Regions from separate parts of the Megasphaera sp. UBA4233 genome, predicted to be linked through region 3. Evidence: riboswitches for the same ligand, from Rfam matches in the RefSeq annotation. Region 3 holds a riboswitch; each other region holds the start of a gene.
The links. Region 3 has a riboswitch for FMN ahead of B2U90_RS08820 (bifunctional 3,4-dihydroxy-2-butanone-4-phosphate synthase/GTP cyclohydrolase II). Riboswitches for the same ligand answer to the same signal wherever they lie in the genome.
Positions count from the first base shown of each region.

Region 1: linked by a shared signal. The riboswitch ahead of ribD (bifunctional diaminohydroxyphosphoribosylaminopyrimidine deaminase/5-amino-6-(5-phosphoribosylamino)uracil reductase RibD) and the one ahead of B2U90_RS08820 (bifunctional 3,4-dihydroxy-2-butanone-4-phosphate synthase/GTP cyclohydrolase II) in region 3 are both predicted to bind FMN.
Region 2: linked by a shared signal. The riboswitch ahead of ribB (3,4-dihydroxy-2-butanone-4-phosphate synthase) and the one ahead of B2U90_RS08820 (bifunctional 3,4-dihydroxy-2-butanone-4-phosphate synthase/GTP cyclohydrolase II) in region 3 are both predicted to bind FMN.

Region 1 is NZ_DGXL01000020.1:149,071-156,906, forward strand. It holds gene rlmN (23S rRNA (adenine(2503)-C(2))-methyltransferase RlmN) at 1-243, shown strand, start outside; gene B2U90_RS06840 (Stp1/IreP family PP2C-type Ser/Thr phosphatase) at 325-1,035, shown strand; gene pknB (Stk1 family PASTA domain-containing Ser/Thr kinase) at 1,071-2,993, shown strand; gene rsgA (ribosome small subunit-dependent GTPase A) at 3,018-3,884, shown strand; gene rpe (ribulose-phosphate 3-epimerase) at 3,878-4,522, shown strand; FMN riboswitch at 4,592-4,725, shown strand; gene ribD (bifunctional diaminohydroxyphosphoribosylaminopyrimidine deaminase/5-amino-6-(5-phosphoribosylamino)uracil reductase RibD) at 4,820-5,956, shown strand; gene B2U90_RS06865 (riboflavin synthase) at 5,937-6,581, shown strand; gene ribE (6,7-dimethyl-8-ribityllumazine synthase) at 6,626-7,090, shown strand; gene B2U90_RS06875 (DUF6173 family protein) at 7,167-7,637, opposite strand; gene hslO (Hsp33 family molecular chaperone HslO) at 7,782-7,836, shown strand, end outside.
Region 2 is NZ_DGXL01000016.1:16,837-24,672, forward strand. It holds tRNA gene B2U90_RS04610 (tRNA-Ser) at 1-74, shown strand, start outside; gene B2U90_RS04615 (hypothetical protein) at 390-2,108, shown strand; gene B2U90_RS04620 (CpXC domain-containing protein) at 2,273-2,947, shown strand; partial or broken gene ribB (3,4-dihydroxy-2-butanone-4-phosphate synthase) at 2,953-3,558, opposite strand; FMN riboswitch at 3,675-3,791, opposite strand; gene B2U90_RS04630 (FAD binding domain-containing protein) at 3,934-4,719, shown strand; gene B2U90_RS04635 ((2Fe-2S)-binding protein) at 4,719-5,186, shown strand; gene B2U90_RS04640 (xanthine dehydrogenase family protein molybdopterin-binding subunit) at 5,183-7,465, shown strand; gene B2U90_RS04645 (CaiB/BaiF CoA transferase family protein) at 7,537-7,836, shown strand, end outside.
Region 3 is NZ_DGXL01000025.1:122,991-130,826, reverse strand. It holds gene tilS (tRNA lysidine(34) synthetase TilS) at 1-556, opposite strand, end outside; gene B2U90_RS08840 (Ppx/GppA family phosphatase) at 553-1,461, opposite strand; gene B2U90_RS08835 (S1 domain-containing RNA-binding protein) at 1,551-1,988, opposite strand; gene B2U90_RS08830 (FtsB family cell division protein) at 2,110-2,442, opposite strand; gene B2U90_RS08825 (FAD-binding oxidoreductase) at 2,646-4,049, shown strand; FMN riboswitch at 4,099-4,215, shown strand; gene B2U90_RS08820 (bifunctional 3,4-dihydroxy-2-butanone-4-phosphate synthase/GTP cyclohydrolase II) at 4,302-5,519, shown strand; gene pnuC (nicotinamide riboside transporter PnuC) at 5,606-6,325, opposite strand; gene B2U90_RS08810 (nucleoside phosphorylase) at 6,327-7,067, opposite strand; gene B2U90_RS08805 (bifunctional metallophosphatase/5'-nucleotidase) at 7,092-7,836, opposite strand, start outside.

The sequences.
Region 1 (7,836 bases), on a different contig from region 3:
AATTGTAATCCAAACTGTGCCCGGAAACTGATTGAGCTCCTGGGCGGGAAAAATATATTGATTAATGCAATCCCTATCAATGATAATTATGATGTAGGATTATACCGGCCGGGTCAGAAGGCCATGCGGGATTTTGTAGAAACGCTGCAGCATCATGGCTTGTCAGTTACGCTGCGCCATGAAATGGGCAGTAAAATCCAGGCGGCCTGCGGGCAGCTGCGCATAAAACATCTGAATACGTAAGAAGCGATTGACAGTATTCTTCAGATATGCTATGTATTATAGGAGCATAGTCTATACGCACCGTCGAGAGGACGTGAGAGTTTGGGAACATATGGTGAATCTAAAATAGGCCTGGTGCGCAAAGTGAATGAAGATTCATACTATATCAGTGCTGATCAGGATGTATTGGCCGTTGCCGATGGCATGGGCGGGTACGTAGGTGGTGAGATAGCCAGTAAAACGGCTGTTAAAGCGATTGCCTATTATTTTGAAAATTACACATTTACAGCTCCCGTACAATTGGAAAAAGCCGTTCAATATGCTAATTCCTGCATTCTTAGCAAGACCATGATTGATCCGTCACTGAAAGGAATGGGGACGACCGTATCGTTAGTGACCTTATCGGGTGAACGGGCTTTCTGGGCACATGTCGGCGACAGCCGGATTTATCTGTACCATGATCATAAATTACAGCAGATTTCCAAAGACCATACGATTGTACAGGTCTTGTTGGAAAAAGGAAAGATTACCGAAGAAGAAGCTGAAAATCATCCGAAACGGCATGTCCTTACCCGTGCCGTCGGCGTTGACCGTAATTTGTTAGTTGACAGCGGTATTTTCCAGATACATCATGGGGACCGCCTGCTCCTTTGTTCCGACGGATTAACCTCTTTTGTCAGTCAGGAAGAATTATGCGAGGCACTGGGAAATACAGCACTCAGTGAACGGGAAATCATTAATACGTTATTTGACCGTGTTTATGAAAACGGTGCAAAAGATAATGTGACAGCTGTACTTAAAACCGTTGAATGAACAGATACCTGCTATGAAAGTGGTGGAAATCAGAAATGATTGGTCATATCTTAGACAATCGATATAAGATATTGGAAAAAGTGGGTAGCGGCGGCATGGCCAGCGTGTACAAGGCACAGGATATTCTCCTGGACCGGATTGTTGCGGTCAAAGTCCTGCATAGCAAATATGCCAGCGACCATGATTTCGTCGTGCGCTTCCGTCAGGAAGCCCAGGCGGCAGCTAAATTATCCCATCCCAATATTGTAAATATATACGACGTCGGCTACGACGAAAACGCGCATTATATTGTCATGGAATACGTGCGCGGTGAAACACTGAAAGAATATATTGAAAAGCACGGCCATCTGCCAATCAATACGTCAATCCAGATTACCTTCGACATTGGTGAAGCATTGGAGCATGCCCATGCGAACGGAATTGTCCACTGTGATATCAAACCGCACAATATCCTGGTGACAGAAACGGGACGAATCAAAGTGGCCGATTTTGGCATTGCCAGAGCGATTAATTCCAGTGCGACCAACAAAGGGGATAACTCGGTTCTGGGATCGGTCCATTATTTTTCACCTGAACAGGCCAGTGGTGGAAAAATCGATGAACGGACGGATATTTATTCTCTTGGCGTCGTCATGTATGAAATGATGACCGGTGTCGTTCCTTTTGAAGGAGACACGGCAATCAGTGTGGCTCTGCAGCATGTGCAGGATGATATCCCGCTGCCAAGTAAATACAACCGCCGGATTCCCCAGCTGGTAGAACGATGCATTCTGAAGGCCATGGCCAAAAATCCTGACGACCGGTTTCAGTCCGTAACGGAAATGATGTCGGAACTGCGCATGGCCCAGGGATTTGTCAATACGAATAAAGCCAAAGGCGCACCGCCTATTATTAAAAACAATTTCAATACGCAGAAAATACAGCCGATGAAGGACCGGCAGGAACCCAAAAGAAAAGGCTTTTTTGCCCGGTTCGTCGATTCTATCAGCAATCATTCCAAAAAATCTATCGTCATTGGAATGATGATTGTATTTGTAGCGACTTTCGCCTGGGCCTTTTTCTCCTTCGGTAATTTCTGGAGTACAGAAAATATCACCGTTCCTGATGTGACAGGGAAACAGGTAGAAATTGCCAAGAATATATTGAAGAAGAAAAATCTCGATGTGTCTGTCAAGGAAGTCGAAAGTTCAGATGTGCCGATTGGTGAGGTCATCAGCCAGACGCCGTCAGGCGGTGCTGTCGTCAAAGCCCAGCGGACAATCCATCTGACGGTCAGCAAGGGCAATAAGGGAGAAGAAGTCCTGATTCCGGACCTGAAAGGGCTGACGATGGATGAGGCAGAAAAGATTCTGAAAGAAATCGGTCTTTCCATCGGCAAGGTCAAGTATGAATCCAGTGATTCTGTCGAAAACGGCCATATCATCAGCCAGAATCCCAAATCACCTGATAAAGTAGAAAAGGGAACGAAAATCAACCTCGTGATCTGCCGCAAGAACAGTGATGAAACAAAACCGTCCAAGGCACTGCCCGATACGTCTGGCATGAGTCTCGATGCGGCCATCAAAGCCTTGCAGGATGCCGGTTATAATGTAGGTAATATTTCTAATCTCGACAGCTCGAAGGACCAGAGCCAGGCTAAAGTCACCAGTCAGTCCCAGCAGGGGGATTCTGTCGATTTGTCTGTCGAATATCCGTCGGCGGCACCGGCAGCTGATCCCAATGCCAACAATCAGGAACAGGCCGGAACGACTCATACGGGCATGGTCAATATCAGCGTTCCATCCGGTGCTTCCAGTCAGCATGTCCAGATTGTCGTCAGTGATGACAACGGATCCCGTGTCGTCTATGACCGGAACCAGTCTGGCGGGGATAGCATCAGTAAGAGCGTCAGCGGTACAGGCCGGACGAGAGTTAAGGTATATATCAATAATTCACTGGTTCAGGACCAGTACATTTAAAGCGCCACAGGGCAGAGGAGGATTATGACAACAGGCCGGGTCATCAAAAATTACAATGGTTTTTATTACGTCGATACAGGAGACCAGGAATTGGTGGAATGCCGGCGCAGAGGGAAGCTGAAAGCGAAGATACTCGTAGGAGACCGGCTGTCTCTGACTATGGTCGATGACCACAAAGGGGTCATCGAAGCCGTCCTGCCGCGGTCTAATGCGCTCCGGCGCCCGGCTGTGGCCAATATAGACCAGATGTTCATCATCATGGCAGCCCAGTCACCGGATCCGAACCAGTTCCTGGTGGATAAGATGCTCATGACGTGTGAGTACGCCGGCATCCATCCCAAGCTCTGCTTTAATAAGTGCGATTTGGACCGGGAAAAGGCAGAACAGTATCAGTCTTTTTATCAGGACTGCGGGTACGACGTGTACCTCGTATCGGCCCGGACAGGGGAAGGTATCGACGCGCTTCTCCGGCTCCTGCCCCAGAAGATAACGGCTTTTGGCGGCCCGTCCGGTGTAGGGAAATCCAGCCTGTTATCGCGGATCCTGGGACGGGATTTGTCTGTCGGTCAGGTAAGTGAAAAGATCAAGCGGGGCCGCCATACGACACGTCACTCAGAGATACTCTGCATGGATGACCATACGTATGTCGTCGATACGCCGGGATTCAGTTCTCTGGAATTTGAAAATCTGGAACCCCGGGAGCTGATACAGCTGTTCCCCGATATGATGCCATACACCGGTACCTGCCGATTCAATTCATGCCTCCATTATCATGAACCAGATTGCTGCGTCAAACATGCCGTAGCAGAGGGAAAGATAAGAAAAGAACGATATGAAACGTATTGCAAGATTTTAGAGTCCATTCTGGAAAGGAAACGATTTGCATGGTAGCTATTTGTCCGTCCATTTTATCTGCCGATTTTGCCCGCCTGGCCGATGAAGTCAAAGACGTTGAAAAAGGCGGCGCCGATTATATTCATCTCGATTTGATGGATGGGCATTTTGTGCCCAACCTGACCTTCGGTGTCCCCGTGATTTCCAGCCTGCGCAAGTATACGTCGACGCCCTTTGATGCCCATCTCATGGTAGAACATCCGGAAACGTATATTGATGGCCTGAAGAAAGCGGGCGTCACGTATGTTACGGTCCATCAGGAAGCCTGTATCCATCTGGACCGGGTCATCCAGCAGATTCACGAAGCCGGTATGAAGGCCGGTGCAGCACTCAATCCGGCGACCCCCGTCTCTTCGCTGGAATGCGTGGCCGGAATGGTCGATATGATCCTTATCATGAGTGTCAATCCCGGTTTTGGCGGGCAGAAATTTATCCCGTATACGCTGGATAAAATCCGGGCGGCCCGATCGCTCCTGACGAAGAGCGGCAATACGACAGCCGTCATTGAAGTCGATGGTGGTGTCAATAGCAAGACCGTTCAGGCTGTCAGGGAAGCGGGGGCTGATTTCCTCGTAGCCGGCAGCGCTGTCTTTGGTGCCAAAGACCGGGCGGCAGCTATTGCGGCCCTGCGCTGAACGCAGGCAGTGCTTGTATTTCGCATTTTATTATGGTAAAATGTCTTTTGTATGAAAGAACTGAATAGAAATAGTCTTTGGGGCAAGGTGAGAAAGCGACGCTTTCAATTCCTGACCGGCGGTAGAGTCCGCTAACTCCTTATGGGAGCTGAACCGATGGGATTTCGGTACCGACAGTATAGTCTGGATGGGAAAAGACAGCACGGACGTGTTTATTTAGTGTGCTCAAAAAGGCTATTGGTATGTATGTGTACCGATGGCCTTTTTTGTTTCTGTGACAGGAAAGGAAGGACAATCTTGGAACCGATAGAATATATGCAGGAAGCCCTGTCTCTGGCCAGACTGGCACTGGGGTATACATCCCCAAACCCGGCTGTAGGCTGTGTGATTGTCAAAGACGGTAAAATCGTAGGACGGGGCTATCACCACAAGGCCGGTACACCTCACGCAGAAGTATGGGCACTGCGGGAAGCGGGAGATCAGGCTGAAGGAGCTACGGTGTACGTCACGTTGGAACCGTGTGCTCATTATGGACGGACGCCTCCCTGCGCCCGGACGCTGGTAGAAAGAAAGGTGGGAAAGGTCGTCATGGCCATGCTGGATCCCAATCCGCTCGTCGCCGGAAAAGGTGCTGCGATTTTACGGCAGGCCGGTATTCCCGTGGAGGTAGGACTTCTTTCCCGCGAAGCCGCCCAGCTCAATGAAGTATTTATCAAGAATATGATGGTTGAAAAGCCATTTATTGCATCCAAACTGGCCCAGAGCCTGGATGGCCGTATTGCTTCGCGGACAGGTAAATCCCAGTGGATTACCAATGAAGAAGCGCGGCGGGAGGGCCATTATCTGCGCTCTATCTATGATGGAATCCTGGTAGGCATTAATACCATCCTGGCGGACAATCCTCTTTTGACCTGCCGCATACAGCGTAAAGAGCAGGAGGCGCCTCACCAGCCCGTGCGCATTGTCCTGGATACTCACGGCCGTATACCGGAAACGGCACTGGTCATAACGGATAAGACTACCGATACGATCGTTGTCACGACGACATTGTGTCATACAGATAAAATGCGCCGCCTGAAAGAACTGGGCGTCCGCGTTATTCTGGCCCCGCTGACAGGAGAAGGACATATTGACCTGGTACAGGCAGTGAATCTGTTGTGGAAAGAGGGCATACGCAGTATTCTCGTAGAAGGCGGCAGCACCGTACAGGGGAGTTTTTTTGATTACAAACTGGTCGATAAGATATATGCTTTTGTTGGAAATAAGGTTATTGGCGGTTCGCAGTCGCTCCCCTCTGTCGGTGGGAAAGGTGTTGACGATCTGGCTGAATGCATGCCTCTTTCCTATGACAGTGTCAAAATGTTAGATACTAATATATTGATTACAGCTTATAATACAGAAAGGGAGGGTGCCTATGTTCACTGGCATCATTGAGGAATTGGGGATAATCCGTGCCATGGACCGCCGCACTGACTCCATCGTCCTTACGATAGAAGCCCACACGGTGCTGGAAGGTACACGCATCGGCGACAGCATTGCCGTCAATGGTGTCTGCCTGACTGTGACATCCCTGAACGATACTTCGTTTACGGCGGATGTCATGCACGAAACGATGCGGCGGACGTCCTTCTGTGAACTGCGTACCGGTTCTCCTGTCAATCTGGAACGGGCGATGCAGGTCGGCGGCCGCCTGGGAGGTCATATCGTCAGCGGCCATATCGATGGAACGGGCCATGTGTCGCGTATAGAAAACGACGGGATTGCCCGGGTTATCACCATTTCCATTCCTAAGGACATGGCGCCCTTTATCGTAGAAAAAGGTTCCATTACCATTGATGGAATCAGCCTGACTGTCGTTTCTGCCGGAAGCAGCCAGTTTTCCGTATCCATCATTCCCCATACAATGAGTCATACGACACTGATGGGTAAACATCCCGGTGCTATTGTCAATCTGGAAACGGATATCGTCGGCAAATACATTCATCGCTTTATGGAAACAGGCCCCGTAGAAAGCCCGAAAGGCGTTACGATGGAAATGTTGTTGGAAAATGGATTTTAATCCGCTAAATAGAATATTACATACATATTAGGAGAGTGGTACAAATGGTACAAGTAAAAGAAGGTAAATTAATCGGTTCTGGTATTAAAGTGGGTATTGTCGTCGCTCGTTTTAATGAATTCATCTGCAGCCGTCTTCTCGGCGGGGCCTATGATGCGCTGAAACGTCATGGTGTATCCGATGATGACATTACGACAGCCTGGGTTCCCGGTTCTTTTGAAATTCCCCTCATAGCCCAGAAAATGGCTGAATCGGGCAAATACGATGCCGTCATCTGCCTGGGAGCCGTTATCCGCGGAGCCACCAGCCATTATGATCTGGTATGCAACGAAGCTGCCAAAGGGATTGCCCAGGCCAGCCTCAAGACGGGCGTCCCTGTCCTGTTCGGCGTCATTACGACGGAAAATATCGAACAGGCCATCGAACGGGCCGGTACAAAAGCTGGTAATAAAGGCTTTGACGTGGCAACCAGCGCTATTGAAATGGTCAATCTTATTAAAGAATTATAAGAGTAAAACGCTGCACACGACTATCCATCGTGTGCAGCGTTTTTAACTATTTATGGAAATGATTGGCCAGCCGGACTCAGTGGTCATCTTCTTCGATATCCGGCTCCGGACTTGTCGTAAAACCGATGACCCGGCGCGGTTCTTCCGGGTTGGTACGCTTGACGGCCACGAGCAGCAGGTTCAGCTGGGACAAGTGCTGGACCAGTTCAACGCGGGACCCGTCTTCCAGTTCTCCGTAGAACACAATCATGTTCGGGTCCCAATAGCCGACATCCTGGATAGAAAAGGTGATGTTGCCGGCTGATACGAGACGGCCGCCAGCCTGCAGATCATCTGGCAGGTCTTCCTCGAATTTATTGATTAACGTCACTACCCGTTTGTACATATCTGAAGCCAGATAAGGAGTTTCCGGATCTTCTTCCTCATCAGAAGCCCCGGCAGGATTGACCAGCACCAGCTTTGTCTCTTCGTCTTCTTTCTTTGTGGTCTGCTTCAGGACCGGATTGGTTTCCACCGGTTTGGCAGCGGTTTTCGTTTCTTCTGTCATATAAAGTCCTCCTCTCTGCATCTCCTGTATATATTTTATTCGACAACGTACGGTCCGATTCCTGCTTCACGAGATGACTAGTAATTTCCGTACCAGAATAGTATAATATAAAGTACCTTATTACGGAGAAAGGATACGTTACTTATGCAAATGGAAGATAAAATTATACATTATACGTCAGACGAACTGATTCGCGTTT
Region 2 (7,836 bases), on a different contig from region 3:
GCTGAAGAGGACGGTTTGCTAAATCGTTAGAGGTCGTAAGGCCTGCGAGAGTTCGAATCTCTCTCACTCCGCCAGATTACTGGACAGAGAGCACCTGGGAAGTTTTCCCGGGTGTTCTTTTTTTTGCGCCCGACATCGTATTACATGATTTGTATCTAAATAATTGTGACATTTTTGTGTTATTGTATTATAATAAAACAAGAATGAGCTCTGAATGGTGAATTCTGAGAAATACTGCGTGCCATATTCTTTTTGTTATGGAAATGTCCTTTCGGAAAGGGCGGTCTACGATAGAATGTACTGGCATTCGCATGGGACGGGGGGAGATGCGGTATATAGCATGTCGAATTAAAAAGAATGGCATTTAAAAACAGAAAGGATGATGAGAGTTGATTAGTAAGCGTATCAAAATTTTTGGACTTATACTTGCCGGATTATGTTCCCTTATGCTGGCTGGTTGTGGAACGGGAAGCGATAAGGTATCTACTGGCTATTACAAAAACGTTGCAATCAAGCCGAACGGCGAATTCGTTATCAAAGACCGGGTTGACGACTCAAAAGCTAAGAAAGGCGGCATTTTTTACTATGTCGAAATGGGCAAAGATGACGCGACAAAAGATAAAATCGTAAGTGTTACGGCTAAAGCTGGTAATGCTCCCATCGATATACATTGGAAATCTACCGTTGGTAACATGACGGCTGTTACGGCAGCACGGATTCAGCTTGACTACAGCCAGGATGGTTACATTAAAGAAAAGTATGAACGTGTGACCGGCAAGGCGGGGGTAGGGAACCACGGTGAAGCTTCTATCCGTTATCAGATAGCAAAAGATGGAGAAAATAAAGGAAAAGCAGAAAAGAAATATTATTATAATTCTGAAGGCGATAATAATTCTCTAGGAAGCGTAGCACAGGCGAAGATTGCCTACGATAAAAAAGGGAATATTGATACCATTACCTATATGAATAAGGATGGAAAAGTGGTTAATGGATATCTGGGTGCCAGCATACTAGGATTTGTGTATGACAAAGAAAAAACGGATGTATTGGACTCCATAGAAATCCGGGATAATAACGGTGTAGTGAAGAACAATAAAAACAAATACGCCCGTATTGCTTTTTCCTATGATAAAAAAGGCCGTGTCATCAGCCGTAAGTTGTACAATGAAGCCGGTGATCTCGATGGCAGTGCTCAGAAGAGCCTGTTTGTTTTTCTTGGTCCCACTTCGCTTAATGACAAATTGCAACAGATGAAAGATGGTCTGATAGAAGCTGGGGCAGAAACAAAATATACATATGATGACAAACATGCCGGTCCGGTCAAAATCCAGTTCCTGGGCATAGATGGACAGGCTGCTCCTGTTAAGGATGGTGCCAAGGGCGTTGCCGAACTGGATATGACCTATGATGACGCGGATCGTATTATCGATTTGAAGTTTATCGGCGCTGATGGACAAAGCCTGCCCCTTGTCATAAGTAATACTAAAGGGCCTGATGAATTAAAGATGGACTATGATGAAAACAGTAACATCAGCCAGATAAGCTACTTTAAAAATGGGGAAGCTCTGAACATAGATGAAAAAGTCCTGAGTAATGGTGGTATGTCAACAAAGACAGATATTGCTGCTGTGAAATACAAATATGACAGCCAGCGTAATAGAACAGAAGCTAAATATTTTGATAAATCGGGCAACCCGACCTATTTGAAATTGTATGGGACTACTAAGTACTATGGTCGTCAGTTTGAATATTCTGAAAATAACAATAATCAGCCTAAGGTCACCTATCTGGATGCAGATGGACAGGCGATTAAAGCCGACCCTAAAGATATGTTCCTGGGAACATGGAAGGAACCGGTCAAAGGTGGCTATACGTGGGTTGTCAAAAAGGGAACGATGGAAATTATACGTCCTAATGGCATGAACTCGTCCTATTCGTATGAATTGTCGAATGTAAAGATTGACCCGGAAACAGGTAAGGGAAGTATGATTTTGGATATGAAAGGGAAAAATGATTTTGGTGTAGAAACATTGAAATTTAGCGATGCCGATCATTTTGAAATGGTGGATACGTTTAATCAGAGCAAATTAGTCCGCCAGAAAGACTGATTGCATTGACGTAAGGAGAGTTGTAATGAAATGAGTTTTTGCTCATTTTGTTACAACTCTTTTTTTGTTTTGTATATCGGATTATTCACTTATTCATAGACAAGGAAAAAGCTCTGGCCTATAATGGAATTAAACTTATATTTTTATCAATAGGAGCCTTCATCATGGAAACTGTGAAACATGCGGATCATTATAACCGCAATCTGGAATGTCCTGCCTGTGGCAAGAAAAGCCGGTTTAAAATATGGGACCGCATACAGATAGACAAAAATCCCGGACTTCGGGATAAAGTACGGGATTTATCTCTCTTTCGGTTTCAGTGTCCGAAGTGCGGACATGAAACATATCTCGATTATGATTTCCTTTATATTCAGAGCAATCTGCGCCTGGTCATTTATTATGCTCCCGGCGGAGGAGATGTGACAAATATGCATCAGTCACTGCAGAAGCCGGAATATGAATTCATGAAGGCATTCCGCTATCGCCTTATCCGCCAGCGGGTGCAGTTACTGGAAAAACTTGCCATTTTTGACGCCGGATACGATGACAGAGTAATAGAAATCATGAAAGTAATGATTCAATCTTTTCTGGCAGCACAGGCCAGCCCGATTCATGCCAGCCTGATTGAATTTACTCACAGTGAATCGGGCGATGCCTTTCATTTTGCTGACCAGAGCCAGCAGAAATCAGGCATGCTTCCGTTTAATGATTCCATGCATCAAACGTATCAGGCACTGGAGCGTGATCTGGGAGAGGCGCTGCCACCGGATGACATGCTGGAAATCACACCCCAATGGGCAGTTTCCTTTGTAAAGGACCATCAGGATTTATTTGCCTGACGGGCCATGTAGTCTTTGATATCTTTCAATGTAATGAAGGGCAGATGATACATATCTGCCAGGTGCCATAACTGAGGTGTACGCATCATGGTTCCGTCTTCGGCCATGATTTCACAGCATAATCCGGCTTCTTTCAGGCCAGCGAGACGCATGAGATCTACCGTGGCTTCTGTATGTCCGCCACGGGTGAAAAGGCCGCCTTCTTTGGCGATGAGGGGAAACATATGCCCGGGACGACGGAAGTCTGACGGACGGGAAGCATCTTCTGCCAGCATCCGCGCCGTATAAGCCCGTTCCACTGCGGAAATACCCGTTGTTGTTTCTACGTGGTCTATGGAGACGGTAAAGGCCGTTTCATGGTTGTCCGTATTCCGGGCTACCATAGGCGGCAGAGCAAGTTTTTCTGCAAAGGCCGAACTGATGGGAAGGCAGATGAGACCTTTTCCATGAGTCGCCATGAAATTCATATTTTCTGTTGTGCAGTACTGGGCGGCGCAGATAAAATCACCTTCATTTTCTCTGTCCGGATCATCTGTGGCGATGATAATCCGGCCCTGGCGCAAAGCATCCAGTGCTTCATCGATAGTGTTGTACGTTCGTTTCATTGTCATAATGCATGCCTCCGTATATAAGGGTATTGGGAATTGTCTTCAGCAAAAAAATAACCCTGACCAGGACGGTCAGGGCATACAGGCACAGCATCAGACAGACTGCGGACGCAGCCTGAGATTGCCTTCTTCCATCCAGACTATACGGTCGGTTTTGGAATTGCACCAAATCATGCGCCAAAGCGCTAGCGGACTATACCGCCGGTCGGGAATTGCACCCTGCCCTGAAGACATTTTTATTATACCATTAATTTTACGCATTGCAACTATGTAGCAGGAGAAATTTAAAGAATCAAAAAGATATCATTATGAAAATCAAAATAGACAAAAACAGTCAGGCAGATATAGAATCTGCATGCGCTGAACAGGAGGAACGGTATGAATATAGCTCATTATGTTAAAGCAAAAAGCCTGGAGGAAGCCTGGCAGTTAAATCAGAAACGGTCAGCGGTTATCCTGGGTGGCGGTTGCTGGCTGCGCATGTCTCCCCGCCGCAGGGTGGCAACGGCAATTGATTTGATGGATTTGGGACTGGATGAAATACGCGAAACAGAAGAAGCATTTTATATTGGAGCTATGGTGCCATTGCGCCAACTGGAAATTTCTGAATCACTGGAAACGTATACCCAGGGGGCTATGAAGGAAGCATTGCGTCATATTGTGGGTACACAATTTCGCAATATGGCGACGGTAGGAGGGAGCATCTGGGGCCGGTTTGGCTTTTCTGATGTATTGACACTCTTTCTGGCTTTGGATGCAGAAGCCGATTTATATAAAGGCGGACGAATACCCCTGTCTCTTTTTGCGGAAAAGACGGCAGATACGGATATTTTAAAAGGCATATATCTCCCTAAAAAGAAACGGCGGACGGCCTATGCTTCGCTGCGTCTGAACGCGACCGATTTTCCTGTCCTGGCCTGTGCCGTATCCCGCACAGCAGATAGCGTCTCCTGCAGTGTGGGAGCACGACCGATGAGAGCACAGGTACGATGTCTTCCGGCAGGTACGGGAATGACCGGGGAGGAAGCGGAACGGGCGGCCCGTGAAGTGGCGGATTCTTTATCTTTTGAAGATAATATGCGGGCCAGCCGCATATACCGGCATGATATGGCGATGGTTCTGTGCAGGCGGTTGTTATTACAGACGGCAGGGGAGGGAGACTAATGAGAATTCAGTACTGGCTTAATGGAAAGATGGAAAGTGATGAAATTTTACCAGGACAGATGCTGTATGAATTATTGCGTAAAAAGGGATGTTATAGCGTCAAATGCGGTTGTGAAACGACAGCATGCGGATTATGTACGGTATGGCTGGAGGAAAAACCGGTACTGTCCTGTGCCGTGCTGGCCGCCCGCATTGACGGAAAGCATGTTATGACACTGGAAGGACTGCAGGATGAAGCACAGGAATTTGCCCGGTATATGGGACAAGAAGGCAGCGATCAGTGTGGATTTTGTAATCCCGGTTTTGTCATGAATGTGCTGGCTATGGCAAGAGAATTAGATAATCCTGGAGAAGAAGAAATCAAAGAATACCTAGCAGGCAATCTCTGCCGATGTACGGGATATGTCAGTCATATGAGGGCATTGAAACGGTATCTGACAGAAAAAGGAAAGGGGATGCGGTTATGAGAGAAATCAACCGGGTGGTTATGAAAAAAGATGCCCTGCAACTGATGACAGGAAAACCGGCTTATACGGAAGATTTAGCACCGGAAGGCTGTCTAATCGTCAAAGCTCTGCGCAGCCCTCATGCCAGAGCCATCGTACGTCATGTTGACACGAAAGCTGCCCTGACCGTTCCGGGCATTGAATGCATCCTGACAGCAGAGGATGTCCCTAAGACGCGGTTTACTATTGCCGGCCAGACCTATCCGGAACTCAGTCCGTATGACCGGCTTATACTGGATAGACAGATACGATATGTTGGAGACCCAGTGGCTCTTGTAGCCGGGCGTGATGCGGCATGTGTGGATAAGGCTATGCGCATGATAAAGGTGGAATATGACATACAGGAGCCTCTTCTCGACTTCCGGCAGGCCGTGGATAATCCTATTGTGGTTCATCCGGAAGATGACTGGAACCCACGTGTACCGGTCGGTGGTGATAACAGACGAAATATTATTGCCCAGGCGGAAGAAGACTGGGGCGATGTCGATACGGCATTCCAGAAATCGGATGTTGTGATTGACCGGATCTATCATACAAAACAAGTACAGCAGTCTATGATGGAAACATTCCGGGCGTATACGTATTTGGATGAATTTGGCCGTCTGGTCATTGTCAGTTCGACGCAGGTTCCCTTTCATGTACGACGCATTGTCGCGACAGCCCTGGAAATTCCCAAATCGAAAATCCGTGTAGTTAAGCCACGTATCGGAGGAGGCTTTGGTGCCAAGCAGACGGTTGTCATGGAATGTTATCCTGCTCTGATTACTATGCGTACGGGAAAACGGGCGTATATGGCCTATACGCGGGAAGAGGCCATGACGGTTTCCTCTCCCCGGCATGAAGCAGATGTTCACGTGCGTTTGGGGGCTTCCCGGGATGGTATTATCCAGGTGATTTCTGTGGAATCGCTCTGGAACGGTGGTGCGTATGGTGACCACAGCCCGACGACGGTCACGTTGTCGGGACATAAATCGATTCCTTTATACAATCGTTTCTCTGCATTCCGGTTCCGGTACACCGCCGTGTATACCAACACGATTGCTGCCGGAGCATACAGGGGGTATGGTGCTACCCAGGGGATTTTTGCACTGGAATCGGCTGTGAATGAATTGGCAGACAGACTACACATGGATCCGGGAGCACTGCGGCTTCAAAATATCGTACAGCAAGGTGAAAGGATGCCGGCATATTTCAACGAAACAGCACTGAGCTGCAATCTGGGAGAATGCCTGAAACGGGTTCAGGCTATGATCGGTTGGGAGCATGTATATCCGCGGCATGTGCTTCCCGATGGCAAAATCCGCGCGGCCGGTCTGGCACTGGCTATGCAGGGGTCTAGTATTTCCAATGTGGACGTGGCTTCGGCGACAATAAAAGTGAATGACGATGGATTTTATACCTTATCCATTGGAGCGACTGATATGGGGACAGGATGCGATACCATATTGGCGCAGATAGCTGCGGAATGTCTCAATTGCTCTGTCGATGAGATTGTAACCCGTGGTGTCGATACGGATACTTCGCCATACGACAGTGGTTCCTATGCATCTTCGACGACGTATCTGACGGGGATGGCTGTCGTAAAAACCTGTCGGTCACTGATCCAAAAGATAAAAGAAAAAGCGGCACTCATGCTGGATTGCGACGATCCTTCGAATCTGGAATTTACTGGTGATGCGGTAACAGATCCTGCCAGTGGCCGGAGGGTAACACGGCAGGATCTGGGGAATGCAGCCATGATTACGAATGATATTGCCTTGGAAGCTACGGAAACCCATTATTCCCCTACCTCTCCACCGCCTTACATGGCAGCTGCAGCAGTTGTCGATGTCGATCTGGAAACCGGTCATATTGATTTAGTAGATTATGCGGCTGTTGTCGACTGCGGGACCGTCATTAATCCGGCATTGGCCAGGGTACAAACAGAAGGTGGTCTTGTGCAGGGAATTGGCATGACGTTGATGGAAAACGTTCAATTTGATTCTCTGGGAAGAATCCAGAATAATTCGTTTATGCAATATAGAATCCCGAGCCGTATGGATATAGGCAAAATACGCGTAGAATTTGCACCTAGTTACGAACCGAATGGTCCTTTTGGGGCCAAGTCTATTGGCGAAATTGTCATAAATACGCCGGCTCCGGCTATTGCAGAGGCCGTTTATCAGGCAACGGGAATACGTTTTACTGAGTTACCCATTACAGCAGAAAAAGTATACCTTGGCTTAAAAGATAAAAAATAATGATAGTATATACTGGGCAGTCGTTGTATCAGGCAGCGGACTGCCCGGATTTTACGGGAGACATAATTTGTATGGATGAACAATTACCATTGACGGGCGTAAAAATAGTTGATTTATCGACCTATGCAGCCGTACCGGCTGCGGCGCGGATACTGGCTGACTGGGGAGCCAATGTCATAAAAGTAGAATCTTTTAAGGGGGATTCGTGGCGGCGATACGGAGAAATAGCCCAGGTTCCCTGTACAGAAGATGAAAATCCCTGCTGGGATGTCAATAATAGTAATAAGCGGAGTATATCCCTGAATCTTCGTACAGAAAAAGGGATGGAAATTCTGCATCGTCTACTGGCAGATGCCGATGTCTTTATGACG
Region 3 (7,836 bases):
GTCCCCGTTCTTTAATATAATCTTCTATATCCCGCCGTGTCAAGGCCAGAAGGGGCCGGATGATGTCGCCATTTTTAGGTCGGATTCCGCCCAGGCCCTGAAGGCCGCTGCCGCGCAACAGGTGCTGCAACACCGTTTCGGCCTGATCGTTCTGCTGATGCGCTACAGCAATTGCCGAAGCTTGGCATCGTGCTGCACATTGCCGTAAAATGCGGTAGCGTTCCGTCCTTCCGGCCGTCTCCAGACTCTGATGCGTCACCGCCGCAACGTGGGGCACATCGACAAATTCCCACATAAAACCACAGCCCCGTTCTTCTGCCGCCTTCCGTACTACCGGAACCTCATCATCAGCCGCCCGGCGGATGCCGTGATGCACATAACACACGGTCAGCGTCAGATTCCACGCACGGCGCAGAGATGCCAGCACATCAAGCAGGGTCAGCGAGTCCGGCCCGCCGGAACAGGCAATGAGCAGGTGATCACCCGGCAGGAACAGCTGTTCATGCCGGCAGAATGACTCTACTTTATCCCGGAGGCGGCCGGCCGTGGACTTCATCGGTTCCGCCAGGCCGCATCCTGGAACGCCTGGCTGTAAAAAATACCTTCCATGAGATCTTTTTCACTGATCTGGATTTCCGGAATATCATAATGGCAAAGGCACGAACGGGCTATAAGCAGACCGGGCAGGATGATATCGCTGCGCCGTGGCTGCAGTCCTTTTATATGACGCCGTTCCTCCGGCGTCATACGTTTCAGTGTGTCAATCCAGCCTGACAGACAATCCCGGGTAATGACAGTGCCTTCTACCCGGTCCGCATCATAGGGATCCAGTCCCAGTTCCATAGCTGCCAGTGACGTAAGCGTGCCGCCCACGCCCAGCAGCCGGTCAGGAACAGCCGGTATGGGCAGCCACTGATTGCGGCAGCGCCGTTCCAGCGCGTCACATGCCGCCGGACCGGATACGTCCTGACAAAACCGCACGGCCCCCATGGGGTAACTATGCGACCAGAGGCTCCTTCCCTCTTTTCCCAGTGCCATTTCACTGCTGCCGCCCCCTATATCGAGGACTGCCACGACCATTCCGGGCAGCGCACTGCCTGCCGCTCCGCGATAGCTGAACGAGGCTTCTTCAAGCCCGCTGAGAATGCGGCAGTGCCAGCCAAAGCGGGCCCGTACTTCCGCCAGGAATGCCTGTCCGTCCGAAGCTTCCCGCACGGCACTCGTCGCTACGGCGCAAACGCACAGATCCGGGTACGCATCGTTCCACTGCCGCATAGCTTCCAGCGAGGCCTCTACTCCTTCGCTGGACAAACGGCCGGTCCTGGATACGTCTTTTCCCAGACGGGTCGTCGCTAATTCTTTTTTTGAAAAATGCCATTGTCCGTCCCGGTCTTTTTTTCCCCGCATGAAGCGGAGAGAATTTGATCCGATATCGATAACGGCATATACATCATGTTCCATAACTGCTCCTTTTCGCATAACAGGAAGAAACAAAAAGAGCATTCCCTGTCGGAATACTCTTTTCCCTCCATACCTTCCTGGATACGGAATTAATCAGCATGCCGGGCACCGCGGCCGCCGCGTTTCGATTCAGTATTGCGTTTCAGATCCATCAACCGTTCATCGCTTTCTTTCAAAAATCTGCTCAGCCGATCTTCAAAGGACAGAGACTGGGGAGCGCGGCGGTTCATGTCAAACCCGCCATTGTGGTGGTGAAATTCCCGCTTGGAATGAAACTCTTTCTTTTCCGGAGCCGGCTGTGTCCGCTTGATAGACAGGCCGATCTTCCCTTTTTCATCAATAGATAATACCTTGACATGTACCTTATCCTGAACTTTCAGGAAATCATGAACATCTTTTACATATTCATTTGCTACTTCAGAAATATGGACGAGACCAATTTTTTTATCCGGCAGTTCGACAAATGCACCGAACTTGGTTATTCCTGTAACAGTTCCTTCCAATACACTGCCTACTTCGATTGTCATGCTGCTAAGACATCCTCCTTTAACTATAGACACGCGTCGCAAATAGCGTTTACACACATTATACTAATAAACATTAAAAAATTCAATCGTAAATTATGCTTTCTACTGCCTTTCCGCCCCATCAGCGACGGTATGGGATTTCACCCGGCTTTGCCAGTCCGAACTGTTCCCGCGCCTGTCGCATGATTTCTTCCGGTGAAGACAGCCGGTCTTTTTCTTCATGCAGTTTCTGGTTTTCTTCAGTCAATTCCCGTTCCTGGTTGACCGTTATCGTCATATCCTGATGAATCTGCCATAACTCATATATCTTGGAACCGAGAAACAGGCCGCCAAAAATCAAAATAGCCACGACAATCCGCTTATAAGCAGACCAGCCCGCCTTTTTCCTGCGGCGGACGTTCCGTCTCCTGCCCTGCCCGGATAGGCGCGGTCGTCCTGTACGTTTCACCGTCATGTCTCAGCTCCTTTTCAGATTAAAAAAATCTTAACTTATAGTATACCTTGAAATGACTACAAGATAAAGCCTTTTCCCGATATTTAAAGGGAAATGCCGTAATGTGGCTGACGAAAAGGGCCCATTTCTTAGAGATTATCCCCTTTTAAAATAGGAGAATCTCTCCTATAATAGACATATGTATTCGAAAAGGAGGCTACGTTATGCCATATACACCGATAAACGATGAAATACTGACCAGGCTGAAAGAAATTGCCGGCAGCAAAAATGTTCTTACAGAGACTGACGCCATGCAGCCATACAGCCATGACGAAGTAACCGATCCGGCATACCACCATATGCCGGAAGCCGTCGTATTTGCCGAATCAGCCCAACAGGCCGCGGCCATCGTACAGCTGGCCAACGAGTATCATTTCCCTGTCGTTCCCCGCGGTGCCGGAACAGGGCTGGCCTGCGGAGCTGTTCCCATCTATGGAGGCATCGTATTGTCACTGGAAAAAATGAACCATATCCTGGAAATCAATACAGACAGCCTGTACGCAGTCGTTGAACCGGGTGTGCGCACGTCAGATTTGCAAAAAGCCGCTGAAGAAAAAGGATTATTCTATGCCGGCGACCCCTGCAGCGGCGATTCCTGTTTCATCGGCGGAAACATCGCGACCAATGCCGGTGGCAACCGGGCCGTAAAATACGGGACAACGCGGCATCAGGTCTATTCCATTGAAATCGTAAATCCTACGGGACGGATTGTACAGCTCGGTGCCCGCCTGCAGAAGCAATCGACGGGATATTGTCTGGATCAGCTGGTCATCGGATCAGAAGGAACACTGGGCATCATCACCAAAGCCACATTGAAATTACTCCCCAAACCCCGGTACAAGCTGGACCTTCTCGCCGTGTTCGACGACACAGCAGCGTCCATCGGCGTCGTCAATAAAATCATAAAAGCCGGCATAACGCCGACGTGCGTTGAGTTTATGGACAACATCACCATCAAATCCGTAGAACGCTATCTGAACGAAACGCTCCAAGGCAGCGATACGGGCAATTATCTGATTGTGGAAGTAGAAGGCACGAGTGAAGACGACCTCGATGATAAAGCCATCGTCCTCGACGAACTGTGCACGGCCAGTGGTGCTTCTTCCGTACTGGTCGCCGACCCGGCCCGGATCTGGCAGGCCCGCAAGGCCTTTGCCGAAGCGGTACGTGCCGAAAGCCTTATCGTATGTAAGGAAGACGTCGTCGTCCCTGTCGATCAGGAGCCGCGGCTTCTGGCCCGGATTCTGGAACTGGCCCGGAAATATGGCCTCATCACACGCATCGCCAGTCATGCCGGAGATGGCAATATTCATTTGAACATTTTGAAAAACGAGGACCTCACATACGAACAATGGGAAGAAAAAGTTTCGGAAAATCAGCAGGAGCTGTATCGTTTCATTTATCAGCTGGGTGGCCGTCTGTCTGGTGAACACGGAATTGGCAGCAAACGCAAGGCATTGATGGAAGAATTCACCAATCCCGACGAACTGGCCATGATGCGGGCCGTAAAAAAAGCGCTCGATCCAAACAACATCCTCAATCCCGGTAAAATCTTTGATGTGGAATGAATACCTGAAAGGTGTCTCTTTACTTCCTTTCTATTTGCAGGTATAATAGAATAATCTTCAGGGCAGGGCGCAATCCCCGACCGGCGGTGACAGTCCGCGAACACGCAGTGTACGATTTGGTGAAATTCCAAAACCGACAGTAGAGTCTGGATGAGAGAAGATATGATGATAGTGTATGTGTATTCTTATTGTCATAAAGCCCTGTGCATGCATAGTGCAACAGGGCTTTTAATTATATACAGGAGGTTTCTGATGGATACAAAAGAACAAACATATAATACGATTGAAGAAGCAATCCAGGAATTGCAGTCTGGTCATATCGTCATGGTTGCCGACGATCCCGAACGGGAAGATGAAGCCAACTTCATCTGCGCTGCCCAGTACTGCACCCCGGAAAACGTCAATTTCATGATGAATCATGGCAAGGGACTCATCTGCCTGCCCGTCAGTCAGGAATATGCCCATAAGCTGGGCTTGTTCCCTATGGTAGGCGAAAACACCAACAACAACCATACGGCTTTTACCGTTTCTATCGACTATAAAGATACAGATTCGGGTATCACGGCAGAAGACCGGGCCCGTACTATCCAGAAAGCCGCGACAGATTCTATCTCAGCTGATGATTTTACCCGGCCGGGACATGTATTTCCCCTGACCGGCGTCAAGGGCGGTGTCCTCATGCGCAACGGCCACACGGAAGCCACATTGGACCTGTTGCGCCTGGCCGGGCTGAAGCAAGTCGGCGTATGCTGCGAAATCCTCGATGAACGCGGCGAAATCATGCACTCCAAGGCACTTTGGGAACTGGCCCGCACTCACCACCTGACTTTCGTCTCCATCCACGATCTGCAGAATTACTGCCGTCGTCATGACAAACACGTCGTGCGGGAAGCTACGGCAAAGATGCCTACCAAATACGGCGAATTCAAGATTTACGGTTATATCAATGACCTGACCGGGGAACACCATGTCGCCCTCGTCAAAGGCGAAATCGGCGATGGCAAAAATCTCCTCTGCCGGGTCCATTCGGAATGCCTGACCGGTGATGTCTTCGGTTCCTGCCGCTGCGACTGCGGTGAACAGCTGGCCGCCGCCCTGACGCAGATCAATAAGGAAGGGCGGGGCATCCTCCTGTATATGCGCCAGGAAGGACGCGGCATCGGGCTCATCAATAAGCTCAAAGCCTATGCCCTGCAGGAACAGGGGTATGACACAGTAGAAGCCAACGAAAAACTGGGCTTTGCCCCGGATCTCCGCGAATACTGGATCGGTGCCCAGATACTCCAGGACCTGGGTGCCCGGGAATTACGGCTCCTTACCAATAATCCCCTCAAGATTTACGGTCTCGAAGGGTTTGGCGTGGAAATCGTCGAACGGGTTCCCATTGAAATGCCGGCCCAGAAATTTGATGAATTCTATCTGGAAACTAAGAAAAATAAGATGGGGCATATCTTGACTCATCTGAAATAAGTGATTGTAAAAAAGGCAGTAGCATTACGCGTTTTTGCGTAATGCTACTGCTTTTTTAAGCGGAATCATATGTGTATTACGTAATCTTAAGCTGCGCCGCCTTCATTATCGGCTTCACCGCTGGACCATACTTTCTGTGCATAGATGGCATTGAACAACAGAGCGGCCTGTAACGCCACCTGGGACAAGTTGGCTCCCAGGGTGCCAATCGTGTTGTCCCCCAGTACCATCTGAATCGATAAAATCGTCCAATAAATAAAATTGGCAATATTGACAAAAATCCAGAGAGACCAGTTTTCATTATACTTCAGAATGTAGAGAATCTGAGCTATAAAGCTGACTACGAAGTTAATGGAATCAAAATAAGGCAGCTGGCCGCCTACCTGGGCCAGGACGAACCAGCCGGCCGCCCAGGCAATGAAGGCTGCCATAAATACTTTTTTCCGCGTCCCCGGTTGAAACGAATGAGTCGTTTCCTGATGCCCCCACATATACCATCCTATCGGCTGGGAAATGACATAGACGATATCCATGGCAAAAGACCCATAGGCATGGCTGATCCAGGCAATGTATGTCATGGCAACGCATTGTACAAAGCCAAAGATAAAAGATATTTTACGGCCTTTCATGCCGTATACCAGACAAAGCACTCCGGCTACGCCGGAAATCATGCCGACGATGCTGTCGGGGGCGATGGCATAGACGACGAGCTGCAATAAAATCAGCACGGCCACATAGGTAACTTCAAAGCGCTTCCAGTTGGTAAAGAGCTGGCTATAAAACCAATTATGCTGTGTTGTTTCCATATTATGCTTCTCCTTCCGGATCAGAAAGGATCTGCAGAGCCGTCACGAGCGAGTCCTGTTCTCCCTTTGCCACGAGATCGGCACTATTCACTAAATCATTGACACCTTCTGCCAGGTCTCCCTGATAGAGGACGACATTATTCAGGATCGACAATGTTTCCATATGGCGCAAGCGGCCGATAATCATCAGAATCCCCGATTCCATATCATCGGCGACAATGCCCTTTTCAGACCAGAACGCTTCGGTCTTATCATTGTCATCCATATAAAATCCATCGTGCGAACGGATAATGCCATAACAGGCCTTTGGAGCATATGTATGGGCCAGGGCCAGGAGCCGGAAGGACGGTACGGCCGGATATATTTCCGGCACATACTTGCGGGACAGTCCATCATCGCGGACAGCTCCTTCGGCAATCACTAACTGCCCTAGCGGTATATCATGCTGCATGGCTCCGGCAGAACCGACGCGGATAACCCGTTTAATACCGACATTATGCATTTCTTCCACGGCAATGCCCGCAGACGGTGCTCCGATTCCTGTAGACATAGCTAGTATCTTTTTCCCCTTGTACATGCCAATAATGGATTTGTATTCCCGGTTACAGGCCCAGGGAACGACATGATCCATCAATTTCGCAATCGTATCTACCCGTGCAGGATCTCCCATGATAATGGCAGAATCCGTGTCAATGGCTTTGGTCAGCTGGGTATGGGGCTGAGGAATTTCTTTCGCTTCCATACTGAATCCTTCTTTCCCTTTTGTCTAAATAATCGTAATACGGCCCTGTGGTTTTGCATACGTATCTCCCACGTTTCCTCCCAGAGCTTCTTTGATATAATTGCGGGCAGCATCGACATCGAGATAATCGACATCACCAACCGTTACTTTAGCGGGATCTGTCAAGGCAGAATAGGTATCGCCACCCGATGTCAGATAATCGGGAACGACGATGCAATACGTCGCATCGGGGTTGAAGGATTTGCCACCTACTTTTGTAATGGTCACGCGGCTTCCCGGTTTTGCCGGACTATAATAGGTGGAATGAGGATATACGTCCCCTTTGGCATAAGGTACCCGCGTATCGACGGTGTATTCAATCCCTGCTACCTGCGGGAATGCACCAATAGCTTTCGGGGTCGTACAGGTTGCGGCTTCCAGGATTTCCAATAACGTCGATCCTTTCATCGTCACATATTGGAGGTAGTTGTGATAAGGCATGACGAGCAGCAAATCATTTTCTGTGATTTTTCCCTTGTTGATAGAAGCACGGATACTGCCGCCATTCATGATAGCCCCATCAACACGGACATGCTGTAACACCGTAGCCTGACGTACCTGCCACAGGAAGGCATCGGCCAGAAAATCACCCAGATTCGTTTCTTCAGTCCGGACGCCGGGTGCGCGTGTGCCATCGAGCGTCATCGCCGTTGTGCCGACCACACTGGCCAACTTCTTGGTAATACGGGCCTGTGCCTTATCTACTATAGCTTTTACTTTAGGATCTTCC